2 linked regions of the Myxococcus guangdongensis genome follow. The protein of the gene in region 1 binds, or shares a complex with, the protein of each later gene. Links are inferred from orthologs where the notes say so. Each region holds a gene or a part of one and is shown in the gene's direction. Other genes may lie near its edges.

Region 1 (16,118 bases):
CGCCGCCTCCGTGACGTGGATGGCCGCGAAGTTCGGCATGCGCACCGTCGCCCGACACTCCTTGTCCACCCCGCCCTTGGGGCCGTTGATGTCCACCAGCGAGATGTCGATTTCCGCCGCCTCGTCGTCCGCGTACCGCTCGATGTGGCTCACCAGATGTTCCTGCAGATAGTCCCTCAGGGAATCCGTCAGGGTCAGATGCACGCCCCGCATCAACACCTTCATGGCATCACCTCCGGGGCCAAAGATGGACAGTCCCGCGCGGATGGACAGCCCATTGCCCCACGGTGAGGGACGCTCTTCCGCCCGGCTGCCCTCCGAGCGGCGCGGCACGCGAGGCGCGGCGCTCGCGGCGGACGTTTCCGACAGGTGCCAGGGTTACCCAGACGCATGGGCGCCGACCGAATCAAGGTCCTCCTCGTCGAGGACGACGCAGACAGCCGGGAGCTCCTCGCGGAGCTGCTCGAGTTCGACTTCGACGTCGTCACCGCGAGTGACGGCCTGTCGGGCTTGAGGGCCTTCGAGAGCGCGCATCCGGACGTGGTGGTGACGGACGAGTCGCTGCCCGGACTGACGGGCACGGAGCTGGCCCGGCGGGTGAAGGCCCGCTCCGCGCGCACGCGCGTCATCCTCGTCTCGGGCTACACGCAGGTGGATGGCGCCGAGCACTGCGACTTGATGCTGCGCAAGCCCATCGACGTGGAGCGGCTGAGCAGCGCCGTGGGCAGGCTGGGAGCCGAGGCCCGCCATTGGCCCGGCGACGACGCCCGGCAGTGAACGGAAGGATGGGCCCCAGGTGCCGCGACGGGACACCGGACCTACCATGTCCCTCCAGGACATCCACGGGCAGGAGGGACGGACATGAGATACTGCGCAAGGTGCGGCTCGGAGTACCGGGATGACATCGAGCAATGCTCGGACTGCCCGGGCAACCCCCGGTTGGTCGAAGCCGGAGAGATGAACCGCCGGGGCCTGCCGTTGCCCCACGAGCTGGACCAGCGCGTCTTCGCGCGCGCCGGGACGACGGACAACCCCCTCATGGTCGAGGTCTTCACCGGCATGCTCGAGGAGCGGGACATCCCCGTGCTCGTGCGCGCGGGACGCTCGGGGGTGGTGGACAAGCTGACCACCGGCAACCTGCTGCCCTGGTGGGAGATTCTCGTCCCCGAGGAGCTGCGCGAGCGCGCCGCCCTGCTCATCGAGCGCGAGCGCGCCGAGGAGGCGGCCACCACCGATGAGGCCGTGAGGGCCGCCGAGGAGGAGGAGCGGGAGACCGAGCGCTCCTCACCCCCGCCGCCCGCCTTCTGACGGCCGTCAGGGCGAGCGCACCACCGCGCTCGGCGGAGGGCTGTCCGGCCTTCGCGCCTCGAACAGGCTCACCCCGGTGACCTTCCACTTCGCGTAGCGCGAGTTGCGCGTGAGGAAGGTCTCCAGGTCCTCGTCCACCACGCGGTTGTAGCCGCCGCGCGAGGCGTGACGCAGGAAGGTGCGGTGCTTGCGCTGCACCACGAAGCCCAGGTGGGTGATGCGCGTGGCCTTGAGCGGGAGGTCCTCGCGCATCACCACCAGGATGGTGCCGGAGGGGATGTCACGCGCGTGCGCCATCACCTTCTCCAGCGGAATCATGTTCAGCGCGTACGTGCCCGTCGGCTGACGCTCCAGGGGCAGTTGGAGCGACTGCGAGGAGCGCGACTGCCAGGTGGCCTTCGTCAGCGTCTTCGTCACGCCGACGGTGTCCGCACCGCCGAGCGTGCGCGTCACGTCGCGCAGGAAGCCCTTGCGGATGTTGTTGGGCAGCCACTGCGCCTCCATGAGGTGGTTGCGGTCCTCGTACGAGGGCGTCTGGGCGTAGCGGATGTGCTCGAGCAGCGAGGCCACCTCCGGCTCGGTGTGCGCCAGCCCCAGCGCCATCGACTGCTCGACGAAGGTCAGGCAGTCCACCGCGTCCAGGCGGAAGGTCGGGTCGGGGTCCACACCCGAGCCCTCGCCCAGCGGGGACAGCACGTAGGGCGTGTTGATGAAGCGCGCGCTCATGGAGAGCAGCCGCTCGGAGAGGGGCGCTTCGGTCGCCTGGGCCACCAGGGCCGCGAAGGCGCTCGCGTCCAGGCCCGTCCAGCCGTTGGCGCGCGCGGGTGAGGCCGTGGCCGCCTGGGCCGCGGCGGAACCGGATTCGACGAGCCGCGCGGCCCCGGGCGCGGCGACCTGCTTCGAGGAGTCCACCGGCGCCTGGGTGAGGAGCGCCGCGGCCAGCACCACCGCCCACGTCATGGCGCCACGCCCGCCCTTCGCAGGATCACCTTGCGGCGATCATCCTGGAGCTGGAGCGTCTCCAGCTCCTTCTCGTAGGCCAGCTTCTCGTCGCTCTTGGCGTTCCAGGACGCCAGCACCAGCCAGTCCAGCATGGACGGGTCGCCCCCCTGGTAGAGGATGCGCGCGGCGCCCGCGGCGAGCGTGCGGTCCTTGTCCTCCAGGAGCGGCTTGAGCGCGGGGCTGGCCTTCTTCGCCACCACGCCCTCGAACAGCTCCAGCCCCTGACGCCGCTTGAAGCGGTCCGAGTCGCCGAGCAGCTTGTTGGCGAAGGCGAAGCCCTCCGGGGCCCCCAGCCGGCACAGGCCGCGCGCCGCCGCGAAGCGGGTGCTCTCCGAGTCGTTCTCCAGGAACTCCTTGAGGGCCTTGGCCTGCTTGGCGTCACCGGCCTCGCCCGTGGCGGCCAGCATCGCGGCGCGCACCTCCAGCTCCTGCTCCTCCTTGGCGGCCGCCATCAGGGCCTTGCCCACCTTGGGGTTGCGCGAAGCGCCCAGCGCGCGAGCGGCGTCCCGGCGCACGCCGCTGCTCTTGTCGGCCAGGAGCGGCAGCAGCACCTGGACGTTGCGGCTCTTGATGCGGGCCAGGCCCTGCGCGGCGTACATGCGCACCGTGCTGTCCCCGTCGCCCGCGAGCCGCACCAACGCGGGCTCCGCCGAACGCGTGTCCAGCCCCGCCAGCACCGCCACCATGTTGCGGCGGATCCGCTCGTCCAGGGCGCGCCGCAGGGACTCGGTGATGAGGTCCGCGGCGAAGGGCTCCTCGCGCAGGTAGCGCAGGCGGGAGACGGCCGCGGGCACGGCGCCGCCCTGGAGGACCGTCTGGACCACCTTCTCCGTCTCCGCCTGACGCTCGGCGCGCTTCGCGGCGGACGCCTGGGCGGACAGGGCCAGGGGGGACACGAGCAGCGTCAGGAGCAGCAGGAGGCGGGCGGGGAGGACGGGCGGGCGCACGGGAGGGGGACGATGGCAAGCCAGCCGCCGGCCGTCAAAGTCCCTGGCGCCGGGCCGCCCCCCCTCCAACAGGGTCTGCCCGATTCTTGACCCCCCAAGAGGCGATTGATACGACCGATGCCTCTGTCCCTCCTCTAGAGGCGCCACGCTATGAAGAAGCTGACGGTGCTGGTGTCGGTGGCCGGGGCGCTCGCCGCATGCGGCCCCGTGAAGTCCACCGCGAACATCCTCGACGCCGAAGTCCAGATTCAGGCCGCGCGCACGGCCGGAGCCGACAAGCTGGCTCCGTACGAGTGGACCGCCGCGAACCTGTACATCGACAAGGCGCGCGAGGAGGTTGGCTACTCCGACTATCAAGCCGGCGTGGACTTCGCGGTGAAGGCGTCGCGCTTCGCCAACGAGGCGCGCGAGAAGGCCATGTCCGTGTCGGGCAGCAGCGACACCGACGAGAGGACCCCGAACCCGTGACGCACCGAGTGCTCCCGATGACGCGTCCCTGCCTTGCGGCGCTGCTGTCCCTCTTCCTCGCCAGCTGCGTGAGCGGCAGCAAGATTCGCGCGGACACCCAGGTGCTCGCCGCCGACGTCGAGCGCGCCCGCCGCAGCGGCGCGCTGCGCTGCGCGCCCGTGGAGCTGGCCACCGCGGAGGCCCACCTCGACTTCGCCAAGGGCGAGCTGAGCCAGGGCAACAGCGGCCGCGCCGCCTCCCACGTGCGGCTGGCCGACACGGCGGTGGACCGGGCGCTGGAGCTGTCGAAGAGCTGCGGTCCCCGGCAGGTGCTGGTGCGCGAGCGCCCCGAGGCCCCGCAGGCGACGACGCCGACGACGCCCGAGCCCCAGAAGCCGCCCCAGGTCGTGGTCCGCATCGAGGAGACGGACAGCGACGGCGACGGCGTGCTGGACAAGGACGACCCGTGCCCCGACCAGGCCGAGGACAAGGACGGCTTCCAGGACGAGGACGGCTGCCCGGACCCGGACAACGACAACGACGGCGTGCTCGACGCCAACGACAAGTGCCCCAACGAGCCCGGCGTCCTGGAGAACCAGGGCTGCCCCGCGCTCGCGCCGACGGACCGCGACGGCGACGGCATCAACGACAACCTGGACAAGTGCCCGGACCAGCCCGAGGACAAGGACGGCTTCCAGGACGAGGACGGCTGCCCCGACCTGGACAACGACAATGACGGCGTCGTGGACACCCAGGACAAGTGCCCCAACGAGCCCGGCCCCATCCAGAACCTGGGCTGCCCGGACCGGGACAACGACGGCGTCAACGACGCGCAGGACAAGTGCCCGGACGAGCCCGAGGACAAGGACGGCTTCCAGGACGAGGACGGCTGCCCGGACCTGGACAACGACGCCGACGGCCTGGCGGACGCCCAGGACAAGTGCCCCAACGAGGCGGGCCCGCCGGAGAACTCGGGCTGCCCGGACAAGGACTCGGACAACGACGGCGTGGTGGACCGCCTGGACGCGTGCGTGGACGAGCCCGGCACCAAGGAGGAGCGCGGCTGCCCGAAGCAGTACAAGAACGTGGTCATCAAGAAGGACCGCATCGAGATCAAGAAGCAGATCCTCTTCGGCTCGGGCTCCGCGAAAATCGTCGGGAACAAGCAGAACAACGCCATCCTCGACGACGTGGCGCAGGCGCTGCGTGACGCCCCCTGGATTGGGAAGGTCCGCATCGAGGGCCACACCGACTCGCTGGGCAAGGACGAGGCGAACCTGAGGCTGTCGCAGAAGCGCGCCGACGCGGTGATGGCGCAGCTGCTGCGGCGCAACATCGACCCGGGTCGGATGGAGGCGGTGGGCTTCGGTGAGACGCGGCCCATCGGACCGAACACCACCAAGGCGGGCCGCGCGCAGAACCGCCGCACGGAGTTCAACATCATCACGCAGTAACTTCCGCCTCCCGCGGAAGCAGGCACAGCGCCTCCCGGGCTTCGTCCCGCGGAGGCGCTTCGCTTTTCAGCAGGGCCGTCGTCGCGGCGGGCATGGGCACCCCCAGGCCCTTGGGCCCGGGAATGGAGCCTGGCGCGAGGCAGCCCTCGCCGGCCGGCGACATCGGCGCGGTGCGGGCAACGCCGCACCGCAGAACGCCCCGAGCTCAGTCGTCCTTGAGCAGCTCGTGGAGGACCTCGGTGGCGTACGCGCCCCGGGGCAGCTCGAAGGTGAGCCACAAGTCCTCGCCCTCGGGCGTCAGCTCGGGCGAGCCCAGGCGGACGCGGTACGGCCTGCGCCCTCCCTCCGTCTCGCCGCCGCCGCGCTTGAAGTCCTCCAGCGTGACGCCCTCCCCCACGAGCAGCTTCGCCTCGACCTCCGCCACCTCGCCCGCCGAGGCCGTCATCTTCGGACCGAACAGCGGCCCCGCCGGGCTCACCTCGAACGCGGCGACGCGAGGCCCGTCGACCTCAGGCGCCTCGCACACGAAGAGGCCCCCCGTCTCCTCCTTGCGCAGCACGTCCCCCAACAGGGCCGTGGACAAGGTGCCCGCGCGCAAGCGGTCCGCGAGCGCCCGGTTGAAGATGCGCGACTGGAAGGCGGAGAGGTACAGCTTGCGCTGGAAGCGCTCCGGCCGCTTCGGCAGGCGCTGCCCCAGCACCAGCAGGCGCCCCAGGTCCGCGTTGTCACCCGCGCGGCCGAAGCGCTGCTCGCCGAAGTAGTTGGGCACGCCGCCGGCGGACAGCCGCGCGAAGGACTCCCGCGCCGCGCCCACGTCGCTCACGCCGCGCAGGCGCAGCCGGAAGCGATTGCCCTTCAGGTGCCCGGTCCGCAGCTTGTTGCCGTGCCGGCGGGACCACAGCACCTGGACACCATCCAGCGCGAAGTCGCCCAGCTTGGGCTCCGCGCGCGCGGGCACCGAGATGAGCTGCCGCGTGACGGCCTGCCGGTCCTTCATGCCCGCGACGCCCACGTCGTCCTCGGACACGCCCAGCGCCTTGGACACCGCGCGCACCACCTCGCGCGTGTCCCGGCCCCGCTTCTCCAGCCACAGGTAGAGGTGCTCGCCCTCACCCGACGGCTGATAGGCGGGGAGCTCCTCGACCTCGAAGTCCTCGGGGACCAGCTTGAAACCACCACCACAGCCGGGGACATCCGCCGTCAACCGCGGCCAATCCGAATCCGTCGTCACGAGCCCTCGAGCGTCGCCAGCAGCTTCTTCACACGACGGGCGAGGTCCTCGTCCGCGCGCGACTCCAACAGCTCACCGGCCTGGAACAACAAGAAGAACATCACGTCGCTGAGCGCCTGCTTGAAGGAGGCCAGCGGCTCGGAGCCCAGCTGCGACTGGTGCCGCTCGAAGGACTCCATCAACTTCGCCTCGGCCAGGCTGCCATCCGCCTGGAAGGCGAGCCCCTCCAACACCGGCGAGGACGACAGCGCCTGCCCGGAGAGCGCGGCGTTGGCGGCGGCGATGAACTCGCGGTCCATGCCCTGCTTGGCCACCTCGTCGCGAATCTCGCGGAAGATGAAGTTGAACACGCGCGCCGCCGGACGCGGGTCCACCGCGGGCGCGGGGCTCGCCGCCTGCGGCTTCTGCGCGGGGGCCCCCTGCCCCACCGGCGGTCCCTGCGTGGGAGCGCTGCCCGTCGCGACGGCCGCGGGCCCCACGGGCACCAGCAGCGGCTTGTCCGTCACCGACGCGAAGCCGCCCTCGAGCAGGCGGAAGACGACCTTGGTGATGTCGAACTCCGACAGCCGCGCCGCGTGCCCCAGCTCCAGGATGGTGCGGCGCCCGTCGACCAGGCCCAGCACCCGGTCCTCGTCCTCCTCCAGCTTGCCGTCGGAGGCGCGCTTCTTCGCCACGTACAGCCGGCCGTGGGGGATGCGCTTGCGGAAGTGCGCCATCTCGTCGATCTTCCGGATGCTGTCCATCAGCAGGCTCTGGGTGGAGAGCTGGATGGAGTGATTCGCCTTCTCGTCCAGCGGCTGGTCGATGAGGAAGAAGCTCCCCTCCCGACACAGCACGATGGCGTGGAAGATCTCACTCACCTGGTGCGTGACGCACTTGAAGAGGTCGTGCGCCTGCAACAGCCCCTTCTCCACCAGCGCGCGGCCCACCTTGGACGGAGGCTGGCCCTTGAGCGCGGCCTCCACCTGGGGACGCTCCACGTAGCCCAGGCGCACCAGCACCTCGCCCAGCCGGTCGGCCGGGTCATCCGAGGACGCGCCCCGCACCTCGCCGTCGCGGAACGTCACCGAGCGCTCACCGCCGGGCGAGTGCACCCGGATGATGCCGCTCCAGCGCGACTGGCTGAGGAAGGCCATCAGGTCCGACAGCGGGAAGCCGCCCGCGTCGCCGGAGAGCACCACCCGGGGCGCGGGGATGCTGCCGCCCTCGCTCGGGCCCCGGGAGAAGATGAGCAGGTCCGGCGCCGTGGGCATCAGCGCGTACGTCCCCGAGCGCCCCGCCAATGGAGAGGGGCTCTGGCGATCCTCGGGGACGAGTTGCCCCGCGTCGATGCGGAACCGTTGCGTCATCTGCCGCGTCAGTCAGCCGCCCAGGCGTTCTTGTTCGTCACCCACTCCAGCTCGTCTTCCATGCTGTGGGTGAGCATCTCCTCCTGGATGAAGCTCAAATCCAGGGCCCGGCCGTTGAAGTACACCGACGGCGTGCCCGACAACCCGGCCGCGCGGCCCTGGTTGCGGAAGCCCTCCAGCTCCTGCTTGTACGAGTCCGACTTGAGCACCGCCGCCAGCCGGTCCTCCTCCAACCCCAGCTTCTTCGCCAGCGCCACCAGGGCCTCGGGCTTGAGGTTGTCCTGGTTCTCGAAGAGCGCGTCGTGCATCTGCCAGAACTTGCCCTGATCTCTCGCCCACAGCGCCGCCTGGGCCGCCGGCACCGCGTTGACGTGGTTGGACAGGGGGAAGGGCAGGTAGCAGAAGCGCACCTGGGAGGCGTTCTTCTTCGCGAAGGCCTCCAGCACCGGCCGCGCCTTGGCGCAGTACGGGCACTCGAAGTCGGAGAACTCCACCACCGTCACCGGGGCGGACGCGGAGCCCATGCACATGCGCTCGTCGACCTTGAACTTCGCGCGCTGCTCGCGGAAGGCGCCGTAGTACTGGGACAGCTGGACGATGACCTCCGTGGCCGGGCTGCCCTCGGACACCATGCGCGCGGCCACCCGCGCCATGCGCTTGGCGTGGCGGCAGCCGGTGTGCGACTTCAGACAGGCGCCCAGCGTGTGGGGGCAGCCGCAGTAGCAGAACTCATCACTGAGGACGGTGGCCAGCTCCCGCTTGGAGACCGCCGACAGCGAGGAGAAGTCCATGCCGGGGATGCCGGAGAGCGCCTGGGAGGGGTCCGCCGGCGGGGCCGCGGGCTCCGGAGGGGGCGCGGGAGGCTTGGCCTGGGCGGCCGGAGCGGCCGGCGCCTGGGTGGAGGCGGGCGCGGAGCCCTCCGGGTTCTTGCAACCCGAGCCGGTCAGCGCCGCGGCGACCAGCAGGGGAACGACAGGCTTCCAGCAGGAGAGGAGCACGCGGCGGGTCTTAGCCACGCGCGAGGGGCTTGTAAAGCAACGCAAGCCTTGCCAAGGAGGGCCCCTTGCCCATGCCCAGAGTCCTGCTGCTGCACACCGGAGGCACGTTGGGGATGGCCGGAGGTCGGCCCTCCGCCCTGCGCCCCGCCGCCTTCTTCAAGACGCTCAAGGCCCGTGTCCCGGAGCTCTTCCAGCTCGCCGACATCGAGCTGCAGCTCTTCAGCAACCTGGACAGCTCCGAGATGCAGCCCGAGCTGTGGCAGCGCATGGCCGCCCACCTGCACCACCAGCTCCAGGACTTCGACGGGGCCGTGGTGACCCATGGCACGGACACGCTCGCCTACACCGCCAGCGCGCTGTCCTTCATGCTGCGAAATCCGCCCTGCCCTGTCGTCCTGACGGGTTCGCAGCGGCCCTTGGGCGAGGTGCGCTCGGATGCCCGGCTCAACCTCATCGACGCGGTGCTCTCCGCGCTGCAGGGGCCGCGCGAGGTCACCATCTGCTTCGACTCGCACCTGTACCGGGGCAACCGCACGCGCAAGGTGAAGGTGTCCGAGTACGACGCCTTCGAGAGCCCCAACTGCCCGGTGCTGGGCACGCTCGGCGTGGACGCGACCTTCGAGCCGGGCCTGCGCGCCCGAGGGCCCTTCAAGCTGTACGAGAAGCTGGATCCGCGCGTCTTCATGCTCAAGGTCTATCCGGGGTTGGACCCGGCCCTGCCCCTGCAGCTGTTGCCGCATGTCCGGGGATTGGTGCTGGAGGCGTACGGGGCGGGCAACTTCCCCATCGCCCCGGAGCTCGGACGCTCGCTCATGCCCCTGTTCGTCCAGGCGAAGGAGCGCGGCGTGCCCGTGGTGGTGGTGAGCCAGGCCCACCGCAACGGCGTGGACCTGAGCCTGTACGAGTCCGGGGCGGCGTCCCTGGCGCAGGGGGCCATCGGTGGCGCGGACATGACCCCTTCCGCCGCGCTGGTGAAGCTGATGCAGGCCCTGGCCTACCACCCCCGCTCCCCGGAGGCGCTGGCGCGGTTCATCCAGACACCGGTGGCGGGAGAGCTGAGCGTCGGACGTAGGACAGTCGAGCCGGAGGTGCCCAGCCGGCCCCGGACGACGCGGCGGATCCACGCGGGATGAGCGATTGGGCCGCGTGGAAGCCGGCAGCATGCTTGCCGCCATGAAAAAACGGCCCATAAGATGGGTGTTGCGATGTCCGAGGAGAAAACTTCCGTCCATTCCATTTCGGACCTGCTGGGCAACGCCCAGCGGCAGAGCGCTTATTTGATTGTCATCAGCGCCAAGTCCGCGGCGGGCATCGGCCGGATGTTCAAGCTGGACCGCTCCGAGGTGGTGCTGGGGCGCAGCTCAGAGGCGCAGTTCCAGGTGGAGGACGACGGAATCTCTCGCAAGCACGCCAAGGTGGTGGCGCTCGGCGACGGGCGCTTCCAGTTGATGGACCTGGCGAGCACCAACGGCACCTACCTCAACGGGCTGAAGGTCAACGCCGCCCCGCTGTACGACGGCGACAAGATCCAGATCGGCTCCAACACCGTCCTCAAGTTCTCCATCCAGGACGAGCTGGAAGAGCAGTACCAGCGCAGCATCTACGAGTCCGCCACCCGCGACGGCCTCACCCGCGTCTACAACAAGAAGTACTTCCTGGAGACGGTGCGCAAGGAGTTCAGCTACTGCCTGCGCCACCGGGTGCCGCTGTCGCTGGTCCTCTTCGACGTGGACCACTTCAAGAAGATCAACGATGCGTACGGCCACCCGGCCGGGGACTACGTCCTGACGCGCATCGCCCAGCGGGTGACCGACACGGTGCGCACCGAGGACCTGCTCGCGCGCTACGGCGGCGAGGAGTTCGCGCTGATGCTGCGCGAGTCCGCCGAGGACCAGGCCCTGGCGTGCGCCGAGCGCTGCCGCCACGCGGTGGACAAGGCCGACTTCGTCTTCGGCGGCACCCCCATCAAGGTGACCATCAGCCTGGGCGTGGCGACGCTCCTGGACTCGGACTTCACCCAGCCCGAGGACCTCATCGCCGCCGCGGACAAGTACCTCTACCGCGCCAAGCGCGCGGGCCGGAATCGCGCCGACGCCAAGGCCATCAGCGGCCCGTGAGTCGTCGCCGTCGGGCGCGGGGTTCCCTCGCGCCCAGGCGTCCTGGCCCCCGCGGACGTCAGTTCCCGAAGCCCAGCTTGCGCAGGCCCGAGCGGGACACGTGCTTGACGTGGGTGTCCGCGTCGCGGGCCGCCGCGTCGGAGAGCGCCGCCGCCGCATGAGGCCCGCCCAGCCGCCCCAGCGCGAGCGCCGCCGCCACCCGCACATCCGACACCGGGTCCTCGCGCAGGCACGCGGCCAGCACCTTCACGTGGGCCGCGCGTCCGATGGCCTCCAGCGCCCGGGCCGCCGCGGCGCGCACCACCGGGTGCTCCGAGCCCAGCAGCTCCGCCGCCAGGTCCCCGCGCGTCGACTGGCGCTGCCCCGCGACGACATCCAGCGCGGCGGCGACCACCTCCGGCGAGGCGTCATCCAGCGCGCGCTCGGTGGCGTCCAGCACCTCGGGCTTGCGCACCGCCAACGCGCCGAGCACCCGCACCGCGCCCGCCCGCACCACCGGCTGCGCGTCCTTCAAGAAGGGCGACAGCGCGTCCAGCCGCAGACCCTCACCCTCGCGGCAGTCCGCAAGCGACGTCAGCGCCTGACCCCGCAGGGGCGCGGGCATGCGCGAGTCCCGGGCGGCCTCCAGGAAGAAGCTCCCACAGCCCTTCTCCCGCTCCATCGCCTCCAGCCACGGCCGGGCCACCGCCAGGTCCTTGCCCTCCAGCCTGCGCTCGGCGGCCACGCGCAAGGACGTGCCCTCCGACTCAGCCAGCCGCCGCGCCGCGGAGCCCCGCACCTTCCGGTCCACGTCCGTGAGCGCGCGCTCCAACTCCTTGCGCGCCAGCGGGCCATAGACGCCCAAGGACAGCACCGCCGTGTCACGCCGTTGGGGCTCGGGCGCCGTCAGCTCCGGCTGGAGCGACTCCAGCTCGCGCGAGTACACGGCGAAGAGCCGGTTCACCAGCACCTCGTCCGCGGGCCTCGCCTCCTCCAGGAGCAGCCGCCCCACCGAGGAGTTCAGGCGCAGCGCCACCGCCTTGAGCGCCGAGGCGCCAATCCCATCCGACGCCTCGGGCCGGGACGCGGTCGCATCGAGCAACACCCTGGCGGGCCGCTTCCCCAGGAAGGCCCCCAGATGCGCGAGCGCGGTGCCCCGCTCCCGAGGGTCCTCCGAGTACAGCTCCACCTCCAACGCCTGGCGGAGCACCTCCCGGCGCGCCCACACCCGCGCCGCCGCCTCGGGCCCCCGGGCCCCCGCGTCGCGCAGGAAGGTGGCCGTGGACTGCCCTGACTCCGCCGCCGCGCGCGCCGCGGTGAGGCAGGCGGGCAGGTCCGACGACGAGGGGGAGCTGGCCACCCACTCGGCCAGCACGCGCTTCTCCGTCAACTGCCGCGCCTTCGCCTCCGCGCGCACGGAGGCCCAGCGCACGCGCCAGTCACCATCCTTGCGGGAGGAGGCCAGCGCCTCGCGCGGCATCGGCCGGACGTTGCCCAGCGGCGCCACCCACGAGTCCACCCGCCCGCCCGACAGACACGAGCCGCACACCCGGGCGCGCAGCGCGCGGTCCGCCACGTGACGCTGGCAGGAGTTCCAGCAGTCGGTCGTCCCGGTGCCACCACGCTGACCGGTCGCCAGCAGCACCATCAGGAGGAGGGCAGGGCTCACGCAGGCGACACTCTAGTCCAACCGCCCGCGGCTTTTCCCGCCTGCGTCCTTGCGTTTTACCGGCCACTGGGACATACCGCTCCCCTTCGAAGTACGCACACATTGACGCATGACGGAAGGAGGTGAACGCATGCCCGGTATCCGAGTGAAGGAGGGAGAGTCCATTGAGAGCGCCCTCAAGCGCTTCAAGAAGGCCACTGAAAAGGCCGGAATCCTTTCCGAGATCCGCAAGCGCGAGCACTACGAGAAGCCTTCCGTGAAGCGGAAGAAGAAGGCCCTCGCCGCCAAGAAGCGCGCGGTGAAGAAGGCCCGCAAGTCGTTCTAGTTGCGAGGCCGGCGTGTGAGCCGGGGCGCCCAAGTCAGGTGCCCTGGCTCCCGTCGTCTGCAATCCCCCGAATCCCAGCCAGCGGAGTTGCGAAGATGGCCACCCTCAAGGAACGGCTCGACGCGGACCTCAAGGACGCGATGCGATCCAAGAATGAGCTGCGCACCACCGTCATTCGGGCGATCAAGAGCGCCGTGAAGTACAAGGAAGTGGAGCCCGGTGCCTCCGCCCTCGACGACTCGGGCGTGATGAGCGTCATCACCACCCTCATCAAGAAGGGCCGCGACTCCGCGGACCAGTTCAAGGCCGCCAACCGGCCGGAGCTGGCGGAGAAGGAGGAGGCCGAAATCGCCGTCCTCCAGAGCTACCTGCCCCAGCAGCTCACCCCCGACGAGCTGGTCGCCGCCGTCCAGGCCGCCATCGTCGAGGTCGGCGCCAAGAGCGCCAAGGACATGGGCGCGGTGATGAAGAACCTCTCCCCCAAGCTCCAGGGCAAGGCCGAGGGTCGCGCCATCTCCGAGGCCGTCAAGGCGGAGCTCGCGAAGCTCGCCTGAAGTCCCCTGTCCCACCCCTTCGGAGGCCGCCCGGCGTATCCGGTGGCCCCCCGGAGTGGAAGGCTCGGGGTGAGCGGAAACTTGCTCCCCCGGCCCCCCGTCATTAAGTGCCTGGGCCAGCCCTGGCCTATCGCCCCTCTCCAGGGGAGATAGCCACCGGGCCGTAGGAGCCCCAACGTGTCCCCACACCCTCACGACGCCTCGCGCTTCCGGTCCTCCGCCCTGCAGGGTGGGGAAATCCACCGGGTTGGCGACCGGACGGGCGACGTCAGGCCCGGCTGGCAGGATGTCGGCGGTGCGCCCGCCCTGACGCGGGCCCAGGGGTGGGCGACATGATCCCGGAACACAAGATCCAGGAAATCCTCGAGCGGGTGGACCTGGTGGGCCTCATCTCCCGGCACGTGGAGCTGAAGAAGTCCGGCCGGGAGTGGAAGGGGCGCTGTCCCTTCCACCAGGAGAAGACGCCTTCGTTCTACGTGGTGCCGGAGAAGCGCTTCTATTTCTGCCATGGCTGCCGGGCCAGCGGCGACGCGGTCTCCTTCGTCCAGCGCTACCTGGGCAAGACGTTCCTGGACGCCGTGCGCGATTTGGCGCGCGAGCTGGGCATCGACCTGGAGGCGCAGCAGGACCCCGGCATGAAGGAGCGGCAGCAAATCAAGGAGGCCACGGACCTGGCCGCCGAGCACTTCCGCTCGCTGTTGTGGCACCAGGACGAGGGCCGCTCCGCGCGGGCCTACATCGCCAGCCGCGGCGTGTCGGATGAGACCGCGCAGGCCTTCGGGCTGGGCTGGGCGCCCCACGCGTGGAGCCTGCTCGCGGAGCGCTGCCAGAAGTCGGGCATGCTGGACTGGGCCATGAAGGCCGGGCTCGTGCTCAAGCGCAACACGGGGGACGGCTGCTTCGACTTCTTCCGCAGCCGGCTGATGGTGCCCATCCGCGCGCCGGAGGGCAGGCCCATCGCCTTCGGTGGCCGGCTGGTGGGCGCCGACGAGGGCCCCAAGTACCTCAACTCGCGCGAGTCGCGGCTGTACAACAAGAGCGAGACGCTGTTCGGCATGGACCTGGCGCGCGACGAGCTGCGCAAGCGCAAGTCCGCCATCCTCGTCGAGGGCTACTTCGACTGCATCGGCTTGCACCAGGTGGGCGTGCGCCACGCCGTGGCGCTGTGCTCCACCAACCTCACCGCGGGACACATGCAGCTGCTCAAGCGCGCCGAGGCGCGGGAGCTGGTGCTGCTGCTCGACGGAGACTCCGCGGGGCTTGCGGCCGTGGAGAGGCTCGCCGGCCCCCTGCTTGCCGCCGGGGCAACCGCTCGTGTGGCGCTGCTGCCCCAAGGGGATGATCCAGACACCTTCGCGCGTCGTGTGGGGCAGGACGGTGTGGAGTCGCTCATCGAAGGGGCGCAATCCCTCACCACCTACCTGTTCGCCACCCTGCTGCCCCAAGGCAAGGCGGCCACGTTCGAGGAGAAGATGGCGGCTCTGGAGCGACTCAAGCCCGTGGCGGCGCAGGTGCCCGTGGGGCTGGTGCGCTCGTCGCTCTTCGCCGCCCTGGCCGAGCACTTCGGCTGGCGCGCCCCGGACGTGGAGGCCGCCCTCCGCAGCAAGGTCCCCACGCCCAAGCCCGCATCCTCGGGCACTCATGACGCCGCCGCCGCGCCTGCCCGCCCGCTCCCCGAGAAGCCGCCGCCTCCCATGGAAGCCCTCTACGTGGCGGCCGTGCTGAGGGAGCCCCGGCTGCTCGGCCGCGACCTCTTCCGCGTGTGTGACGAGCTGTCGCACACCGGCCTTCGAATGACGCTCATGCACGCCACCTCCGGGCGGGGCGCCAATGACGCCCTCTATGAAGCCTCCGAGGGCGTGAAGCGGGCCATCGAGACGTCCTGGCGCCAGCTCCCCTCGGAAGGACAGGAGCTGGAGCAGGCGTTCTCCACCATCTGCCAGGAGATCATGGTGCGGCGCATCAACGAGCGTCTTGCTTATATAACCCGTGCGACGGAGCAGACGCTGGGCGCGTTCGACCTCACGGAGGAGACGCGCCAGCTCCAAGCGGAGCGGGTGGAACTGCTGGCGCTCAAGAAGCGTGTCCTGGAGGAGCTCAAGCCGGCCTCCGCGGGAACAAAGGCGCCCATGCAACCGGTTTGAGTTCGCGTTTGTAAGAAACCCTGACTTTGCGGTAGATCGGCCGGCTCGCCCCTGGCCTCAAGCCCCTGAATTTCTTAAGGAGAAGTACCCGAATGCCGACGCAGAAGCCCTCGAAGGCGTCCGTGAAGCCCACCAAGAAGAAGGTGGATCCGGTGATCCGCAAGAAGAAGGCTCCGGACAGTCCCGCGGCGAAGGGCGCTGGGGTGAAGGCGGGCGAGGAGGAGCAGGAGACGCTCGAGGCGAAGGAGGCCCCCGCCGAGGCCGTCGTCGAGAAGAAGAAGAAGAAGGGCGTCGCCGCCGTCTCGGAGGACGTGGACCCCGAGGAGGCCGCCGAAGAGGCCGCCGCCGCCGTCGAGGTGGACCCGGACGCCGTCGAGGACGACGTCGAGGAGGACCCCGTCGCCGAGCGCAAGGAGGTCAAGGACCTGCTCGCCCAGGGCCGCGAGAAGGGCTTCCTCACCTACGACGAGGTGAATGACGCGCTGCCCGCCGACATCGTGTCGTCCGATCAGATCGACGACGTGATGAGCATGTTCGGCGACAACGACATCGAGATCGTCGACGCGCAGAAGGCCGCGCAGAACAACGAGATCA
Region 2 (7,092 bases), 160 kb from region 1 along the record:
TTCTCTAGGGCCCTATCCAGGAAACGAGAAATTTCATGAGCAACGGTACGGACAGCAAGACGGGCGCGTCGTCGGGCGGCCGCAGTGGCGGCTTCGGCGGCGGTGGGCCGCGTGGTGATCGCGGCGGCGACCGCGGTGACCGTGGTGGCGACCGCGGTGATCGCGGCGGCGGCATGGGTGGTGACGACGAGAAGCGCGGCGGTGGCCGTGGCTTCGGTCGCAAGAAGGTCTGCCGCTTCTGCGCGGAGAAGGACGCTTCGGTGGACTTCAAGGACCAGGCGACGCTGAAGTACTTCGTCACCGAGCGCGGCAAGATCATCCCCCGCCGCATCTCCGGCAACTGCGCGAAGCACCAGCGTGAGGTGGCGACGGCCATCAAGCGCGCCCGTGGCATCGCGCTGCTCCCCTACAACGCGGTGGTCGGCTGAGCGCCGGTCCGCACAGGAGACTGAACATGAAGGTCATTCTGCGTGAGGACATCGAGAACCTCGGCAAGTCCGGGGAGCTCGTCACCGTGAAGGACGGCTTCGGCCGCAACTACCTCCTGCCGCGCAAGAAGGCGGTTCTGGCCAGCGAGCAGAACCTCCGTCAGCTCGAGCACGAGAAGGCGGTCATCACCGCCCGCAACGCCAAGCTGAAGGGCGCCGCGGAGGAGCAGGCGAAGAAGGTCGGCTCCATCAAGGTCACCATCAAGCGCAAGGTCGGCGAGCAGGACAAGCTGTTCGGCTCCGTCACGACGCTGGACATCGCCGAGGCCGTGGCGGCCCAGGGCCAGACGGTGGACCGTCGCGCCATCCACCTGCCCGAGCCCATCAAGACGCTCGGCAGCTACGAGGTGGAGCTGCGCCTGCACCGCGAGGTGACGGCGAAGATCAAGGTCGAGGTCGCCGCCGAGTAACGGCGCGTCGCCTTCACCCACGTCGCATCGAAGAGGCCGTCCGGGGCAACCCGGGCGGCCTCTTCATTTTCCGCCCCTCCCCTGTCCGGCTGGCGCCGTCGCCGGTCCGTCCCACGACAGACGCATGGAGGGGTCAGCGAAGGGTGCGTATCCCGGTGGGGACAGGAGGCTCGCCCATGAGCACGCCCACACCGACGACATCCCCCGAAGCCCATCACCCGGACCTGGACTGGCTGCGCGTCGTCGCCATCCTCGTGCTGCACCTGTACCACTCGGGGATGATGTTCAACACGTGGGACTGGCACGTGAAGTCGCCGGTCGCCTTGCCCGGGTTGGAGCCGACGATGGAGGTGCTCCACCTGGTGCGCATGCCGCTGTTGATGGTCATCTCGGGCATCGGCACGGCGCTGGCGCTGCGGCGGCGCTCCACGGGGGCCTTCGCGGCGGACCGGGTGCGGCGGCTCCTGGTGCCGGTGCTCTTCGGGATGCTCGTCGTCGTCCCGCCGCAAATCTATGTGGAGCGCGTGCTCCAGGGGCAGTTCCAGGGGAGCTACGCGGACTTCTACCCCTCCGTGCTCCAGTTCGTGCCCTACCCTCGCGGCGGCAGCCTGAGCTGGCATCACCTCTGGTTTGTCGTCTACCTCTTCGTCTACTGCATGCTGGCGCTGCCGTTGTTCGCCTGGCTGGGCAGCGCTCGTGCCCGCGCGTGGGTGGAGCGGGTGGAGGCGTGGCTGTGCCGGGGACTGAACGTGCTGTGGCTGGCCGCGCCACTGGCGCTCAACGACGTGCTGCTGCACGGGCATCCGGTGACGCACGGCCTGTTCGATGATCCGTTGAACTTCGGCCACTACGGACTGCTGTTCCTCGTGGGCCACGTGATGGGGCGGACGCCGCGCCTGTGGGACGTGCTGGTGGAGCGCAGGTGGGCGCTGCTCGGACTCTGGGCGCTGGTCTTCGCGGTGATGGCGCCACCGAACGAGTACCCGCTCATCCCGGAGACGCTGGGGCGGGTGGCCTTTCAGTGGCTGTTCATCCTGACGGCGCTGGGCTGGGCGCGGCGCGCCATCACCACGTCACGCCCGTGGCTGCGTCACGCCCAGGAGCTCTCCTACCCGTTCTACATCGTCCACCAGACGGTCATCATCGTGGTCGGCTTCGCGCTCCTGCGGCTGCCGGTGGGGCCGTGGACGCTGTTCGGCTGCGTCCTCGCGGTGTCCTTCCTGCTCTCCTGGGGCTTGAGCGAGGGAATCGCTCGCCTGCCCTGGCTGAGACCGCTCTTCGGGCTGAAGGCCCGTTCGTCACACCGGGCGCACGCGCTGAAGGCGGCGGCTCCGGGGCATACTGCGTGACGAGGACCTCATGGACGCCCCCACCCTCATGAAGCCCACCTGGCGTTGGCCGCGCCTGCGTGTCCGTCCGGTGCTCGTGACGCTGGGTATCAGCCTGCTCATCGGCCTGTCGTATGGCACCGCGGTGCGGCTGGACCAGTTGGCCAATGGGCTCACGTCGTTGCCCGCGTCGCGGGCCTACCTGTGGGAAATCACCGGAGCGCTCTCCGGCTGGCTGGCTGCGCCCATCATCCTGTTCGCGGCGATCAACGCGCCCACGCCGCGCGCCTCGGGATGGGGCCGCTTCGTGGGGCTGCACGCGGTGTGCTTCGCGCTCTACACGACGGCGCACATCCTCTTCATGATGGCCTCGCGCCACCCGCTCTACGTGCTGTTCGGCTGGGGGAGGTACGAGTACGGACCGCTGGGTTTCCGGCTGCCCATGGAGGTGGTGAAGGACGTGCTCGTCTACGGACTGACGGCGGGCTTCGTCATCCTGCTGGCCGCGTGGCGGAGGCGGCAGGCGCGGGCCCTGCGCGCGGCGGAGCTGGAGGGCGAGCTGCGGGCCGCGCAACTGCAGTCCCTCACCGGCCAGCTCCATCCGCACTTCCTCTTCAACTCGCTGCACACCATCAGCTCCGTCATGTACGAGGACCTGGCGCGCACGGACCGGCTGCTGAGCGATTTGGGGCAGCTCTTGCGCGCGAGCCTGGAGCGGGCCGAGCCCACGTGGACGCTGGCGGAGGAGCGGGCCCATGCGCAGCGCTTCATCGCGCTGTTGTCCGCGCGCTTCGGGGACCGGTTGAGGGTGGATTGGAACGTGGCGCCGGGCCTGGACTCGGCGCGGGTCCCCTGCTTCGCCTTGCAGACGCTGGTGGAGAACGCCGTGAAGCACAACCAGGACCGCCGCGAGCCGCTGGAGGTCCGCATCCGCGCTCGCGAGAGCGGCGGTGATTGGCGCCTGGAGGTGGAGGACACCGGGCGGGGCTTCGGCGAGAGCTCGCCGGCCTCGGGACCAGGCGTGGGGCTCTCGCACCTGGAGCAGGTCCTGTCGCTGCTGCACGACGGGCGGGCCCGACTGGAGCGGGGACGAGGGCCCGAGGGCGGCGCTCGCGTGGCGCTCACGCTGCCTCGGAGCGGCCTGCCATGACGACGCGCATGGGTCGTCGACGAGGCGCCTGTTTCCACGATGCGAGGGGGTCGTCGCGCGGCATGCCGACAGTCCACGCGCGGATGAAGGAACGGAGCCTCACGCCATGACGACCTTCCGCCTGCTCGTGGTCGATGACGAGGCCCCCGCTCGCGCGAAGGTGAAGCGCCTGCTTGAGCACGAGTCGCGCTTCACGCTCGTGGGCGAAGCGGAGGATGGAACCCAGGCCTTGGAGCGCATCGAGGCGCTCCGGCCGGACCTCGTCGTGCTCGACGTGCAGATGCCGGGGCTGACGGGCTTCGAGGTGCTAGAGGCGCTCGGCGCGGAGTCAGGCCCCGCCGTAATCTTCTCCACGGCCTATGACGGCTTCGCGCTCCGGGCCTTCGAGGCGCACGCGGTGGACTACCTGCTCAAGCCCTACGACGGCGAGCGCTTCACCCGCGCGCTGGACAAGGCCCACGCCCAGCTCGTCGGAGGCGGCGCCGAGGCGGAGCGTCTGCAGGCGCTGCTGCGCGAGGTGACCACCGCGACGCCCCGGCGCACGTTGGAGCGGCTGGTGGTGAAGTCCGGCGAGGCCTGGGTGCCGCTGCGCCTGGAGGAGGTGTGGCGCCTGTCCTCCGAGGACAAGTACGTGCGCGTCCACACGGCGAATGGCGAGCACCTGGTCCGCCAGAGCCTCCGCTCCCTGGAGGAGCGCCTGGACCCGGAGCGCTTCGTGCGCATCCACCGGGGCGACATCATCAACCTGGACGCCGTGGCCCGGCTGGAGCCCTGGACCCACGGCGACGGCATCCTCGTGCTGAAGAACGGCACGACGGTGGTCCTCAGCCGCACGTGGCGTGAAGCGTTCCTGCGCCGCTGGGGCTTCGAGGGATGACGTGGTGGGGTGGAGGACGCCTTCAGCCCACCCGTTGCTACAGGTCTGTGGCGGAAAAATAGGGGGATGTCAGAGCCGCCTGTAGAGTGGACGGGCAGCCATGGAGAACTCCCTCGACGTCAGAGACGGGCGAAAGGTCCACGAGGACCTCGCCGCCGAGCGCGCGGTCCTAGGGTCCGTGCTCGCGGACAACTCACTCATCTCCGCGGTGGGCGAAGTCGTCCACACGGACGATTTCTCCAGCCCGGCGCACGCCCAGATTTTCGCGGCGATGCTCCGCCTGGACGGCCAGAGCAAGCAGGTCGACCACCTGACGCTGGCCGAGGAGCTGAAGGTCCTCGGGCAGCTCGTCGCCGTGGGCGGCCCCGCGTACCTGATGCGGCTGGACCAGGTCGTCCCGCTGGCCTCCAACGCGGTCCAGTACGCGAACATCGTCAAGGACCAGGCGCTGCGGCGCCGGCTCGCGAACGTGGGCCGGGAGATTCAGGAGCTCGCCAGCCAGGAGACGGGCGAGCTGGAGGTGCTGCTCGACGAGGCCGAGCGCAAGGTGTTCCTCCTCGCGGAGAAGAAGCGCGAGGGAGATTTGCGTCCGGTCAGCGAGCTGATGGAGCACACGCTCGACCTGCTCGACAAGATGAAGACGGCGGCGACGGGCATCACGGGCCTGTCCACCGGCTACATCGACCTGGACAACCAGCTCACGGGCCTGCACGCCGGCGAGCTCATCATCCTCGCGGCCCGTCCGGGTGTCGGCAAGACGTCGTTCGCCATGAACATGGCGGTGCACGCGGCGCTCAAGGAGAACAAGGCCGTCGGCATCTTCAGCCTGGAAATGCCCGCCGACCAGCTGCTCATGCGTCTGCTCGCGTCCACCGCGCGCGTGGACATGAAGAAGCTGCGTGGCGGCCGGCTCTCTCCGCACGACGAGGAGAAGTTCCAGGAGATGGCGGGCGCGCTCTACAACGCACCCATCTACATCGACGACTCCGGTGGTCTGTCGCCGTTCGACTTGCGCGCGAAGGCGCGGCGCGTGAAGCAGAAGGACCCGCGCCTGTCGCTCCTCATCATCGACTACCTCCAGCTCATGCATCAGAAGGGCAAGGTGGAGAGCCGTCAGTTGGAGGTCGCCGAAATCTCCCGCGCGCTCAAGCAGCTGGCCAAGGAGCTGGAGGTGCCCATCATCGCCCTCAGTCAGCTCAGCCGTAAGGTCGAGGAACGCAAGGGCGGCAAGCCCATGCTGTCGGACCTTCGTGAGTCCGGCTCCATCGAGCAGGACGCCGACGTGGTGATGTTCATCCACCGTGAAGAGATGGAGGAAGGCGGAGAGGCGCCGCCTCCTTCGACGGGAGCCACCACCGTCATCCCAGTCGAGCTCATCGTCGCCAAGCAGCGCAACGGCCCCATCGGTGAAATCCCGCTGGTGTTCCTCGCCGAGTACACCCGCTTCGAGAGCCGCAGCCGCGGCGAGTAGGCACGCCGCCCGGTCCTCGGGTGGAGCGTTCTCACGGCGGCGCATGGCACCCGCGGGACTCGGCGCCGGAGCACGAGCCTCGCGACCAGTGAGTGGTTGCTGCCCTCCCGGGCTGCGCACCGAGGCTGGTGTAGGCCTGCTGCGCGCACCTGCTCGCAGCCCGTCTCCAGAGCGGCGCCTCCGCACGAGCCTCGCTGCCAAGGAGTGCGAGATGGCGGCCTGGGCCGCCAAGCACCGGAGTCGCCGCGGGCCCGCGGAGCGCGCCTATTCGCGGCCCGTCTTGAGATACCGGACCACCAGCCGCCGGGCGGTGCGCGTGGCCTCGTCGAGCGGTTTTCCCCGCCCCAGCTCCGTCGCCAGCGCCGACGCCAGCCGGCACCCCGTCCCGCGCTTCTCCGGGGAGCGCGCGAGCCGCGGGCCTCGCACCTCGAGCACCCCGTCGGGCGTGGCCAGCACATCGGCGAGCGCCCCCGTGTCGGGCAGGTGCCCGCCCTTCACCAGCACCGCGCCGAAGCCATGCGACAGCAGCTCCGTCGCCGCCGCGCGCGCGCCCTCCACGTCCTCCGGCACGGGCCGCGACAGGAGCCACCCCGCCTCATCGAGGTTCGGCGTGAGCACCACGCGCGGCCCCGCGAGCGACAGGTAGCGCCGCGCGGACAGGCGCGACAGCCGCTGTCCTCGCGACGTGAAGACCACCGGGTCCACCACCCACCACGCCTTCGCGCTCTTCAAGGCGCGGCTCGCGGCCTCCAGCTGCGGCAGTCCCGGCACCATCCCCCACTTCACCGCGTGCACGTCACCCAGCTCGCGCGCGGCGGTGAGCTGCGCGGTCACCACGCGCGGAGGCGACGCCGTCCAGCAGAACGTCTGCCGGCCCTGCGCCGTCTGCGCCAGCGGCACCGCCACGGGCTGCCCTCCCAGCGCGCGCACCGCGGCCACGTCCGCCAGCAACCCCGCCCTCCCCGTCGGCTCCAACCCCGCGAGCAGCACCACCCTCGGGCTCATCGCCGATGCTCACGCGCCTTCTGCACGAAGGTCTTGTACAGCCCCACGTGCACGGGAACCGTCGTGGACATGTACTCGGGATGCCACTGCACGCCCACGGCGAAGGCGTGCGCGGTGGACTCGATGGCCTCCACCACGCCATCCGGCGCCATGGCGCAGAGGGTCACGTCCTTGCCCGCCGTGCGCACCGCCTGATGGTGCGTGGAGTTCACCATCAGCTGGCCATGCCCCACCGCCTCCGCCAGGAGCGAGCCGCTGCGCACGTCCACCGGATGCTGCGGCTGGGTGCGGTCATGCTTCTGCTCGTGCTCGCGCGCGCCCTGCACCTCGCGGCCGATGTCCTGGAACAACGTGCCGCCCAGC

The links.
Region 2: the proteins of dnaG (region 1) and dnaB are in contact, whole or in part, in a crystal structure (PDB 2R6A), measured with the Geobacillus stearothermophilus proteins. The link is inferred for Myxococcus guangdongensis from one-to-one orthologs. Residues at the interface, in WP_049624496.1 of Geobacillus stearothermophilus: Lys456, Leu457, Leu458, Pro459, Ala460, Asn463, Ala464, Leu467, Leu535, Leu536, Ile537, Ala538, Gln544, Glu545, Asp548, Tyr549, His552; in WP_033016901.1 of Geobacillus stearothermophilus: Ser13, Glu15, Ala16, Gln18, Glu91, Leu92, Asp94, Ala95, Val96, Pro97, Thr98, Ala99, Ala100, Asn101, Tyr104, Tyr105, Ile108.

The regions. Positions count from the first base shown.
Region 1 is NZ_JAJVKW010000001.1:632,749-648,866, forward strand. The notes cover bases 13,261-16,118. They hold dnaG (DNA primase), read left to right. Parts: upstream 13,261-13,712; coding sequence 13,713-15,524; downstream 15,525-16,118. Other genes in these bases: LXT21_RS02650 (GatB/YqeY domain-containing protein), read left to right, coding at 13,261-13,380; rpoD (RNA polymerase sigma factor RpoD), read left to right, coding at 15,617-16,118. Outside these bases: hpf (ribosome hibernation-promoting factor, HPF/YfiA family), read right to left, coding at 1-225; LXT21_RS02585 (response regulator), read left to right, coding at 391-777; LXT21_RS02590 (DUF2007 domain-containing protein), read left to right, coding at 862-1,308; LXT21_RS02595 (N-acetylmuramoyl-L-alanine amidase-like domain-containing protein), read right to left, coding at 1,315-2,268; LXT21_RS02600 (HEAT repeat domain-containing protein), read right to left, coding at 2,265-3,257; LXT21_RS02605 (DUF4398 domain-containing protein), read left to right, coding at 3,408-3,725; LXT21_RS02610 (OmpA family protein), read left to right, coding at 3,743-5,158; tRNA pseudouridine(13) synthase TruD, read right to left, coding at 5,364-6,389; LXT21_RS02620 (DUF4388 domain-containing protein), read right to left, coding at 6,386-7,738; LXT21_RS02625 (DsbA family protein), read right to left, coding at 7,747-8,754; LXT21_RS02630 (asparaginase), read left to right, coding at 8,808-9,869; LXT21_RS02635 (GGDEF domain-containing protein), read left to right, coding at 9,942-10,853; LXT21_RS02640 (HEAT repeat domain-containing protein), read right to left, coding at 10,912-12,501; rpsU (30S ribosomal protein S21), read left to right, coding at 12,632-12,826; more of LXT21_RS02650, read left to right, coding at 12,922-13,260. UniProt on the Escherichia coli protein: RNA polymerase that catalyzes the synthesis of short RNA molecules used as primers for DNA polymerase during DNA replication.
Region 2 is NZ_JAJVKW010000001.1:481,426-488,517, forward strand. The notes cover bases 3,710-6,538. They hold dnaB (replicative DNA helicase), read left to right. Parts: upstream 3,710-4,353; coding sequence 4,354-5,724; downstream 5,725-6,538. Other genes in these bases: LXT21_RS01980 (LytR/AlgR family response regulator transcription factor), read left to right, coding at 3,710-4,253; thiD (bifunctional hydroxymethylpyrimidine kinase/phosphomethylpyrimidine kinase), read right to left, coding at 5,989-6,538. Outside these bases: rpsR (30S ribosomal protein S18), read left to right, coding at 36-428; rplI (50S ribosomal protein L9), read left to right, coding at 455-898; LXT21_RS01970 (acyltransferase family protein), read left to right, coding at 1,075-2,247; LXT21_RS01975 (sensor histidine kinase), read left to right, coding at 2,258-3,376; more of LXT21_RS01980, read left to right, coding at 3,483-3,709; more of thiD, read right to left, coding at 6,539-6,729; LXT21_RS01995 (gamma-glutamyl-gamma-aminobutyrate hydrolase family protein), read right to left, coding at 6,726-7,092. UniProt on the Escherichia coli protein: The main replicative DNA helicase, it participates in initiation and elongation during chromosome replication. Travels ahead of the DNA replisome, separating dsDNA into templates for DNA synthesis.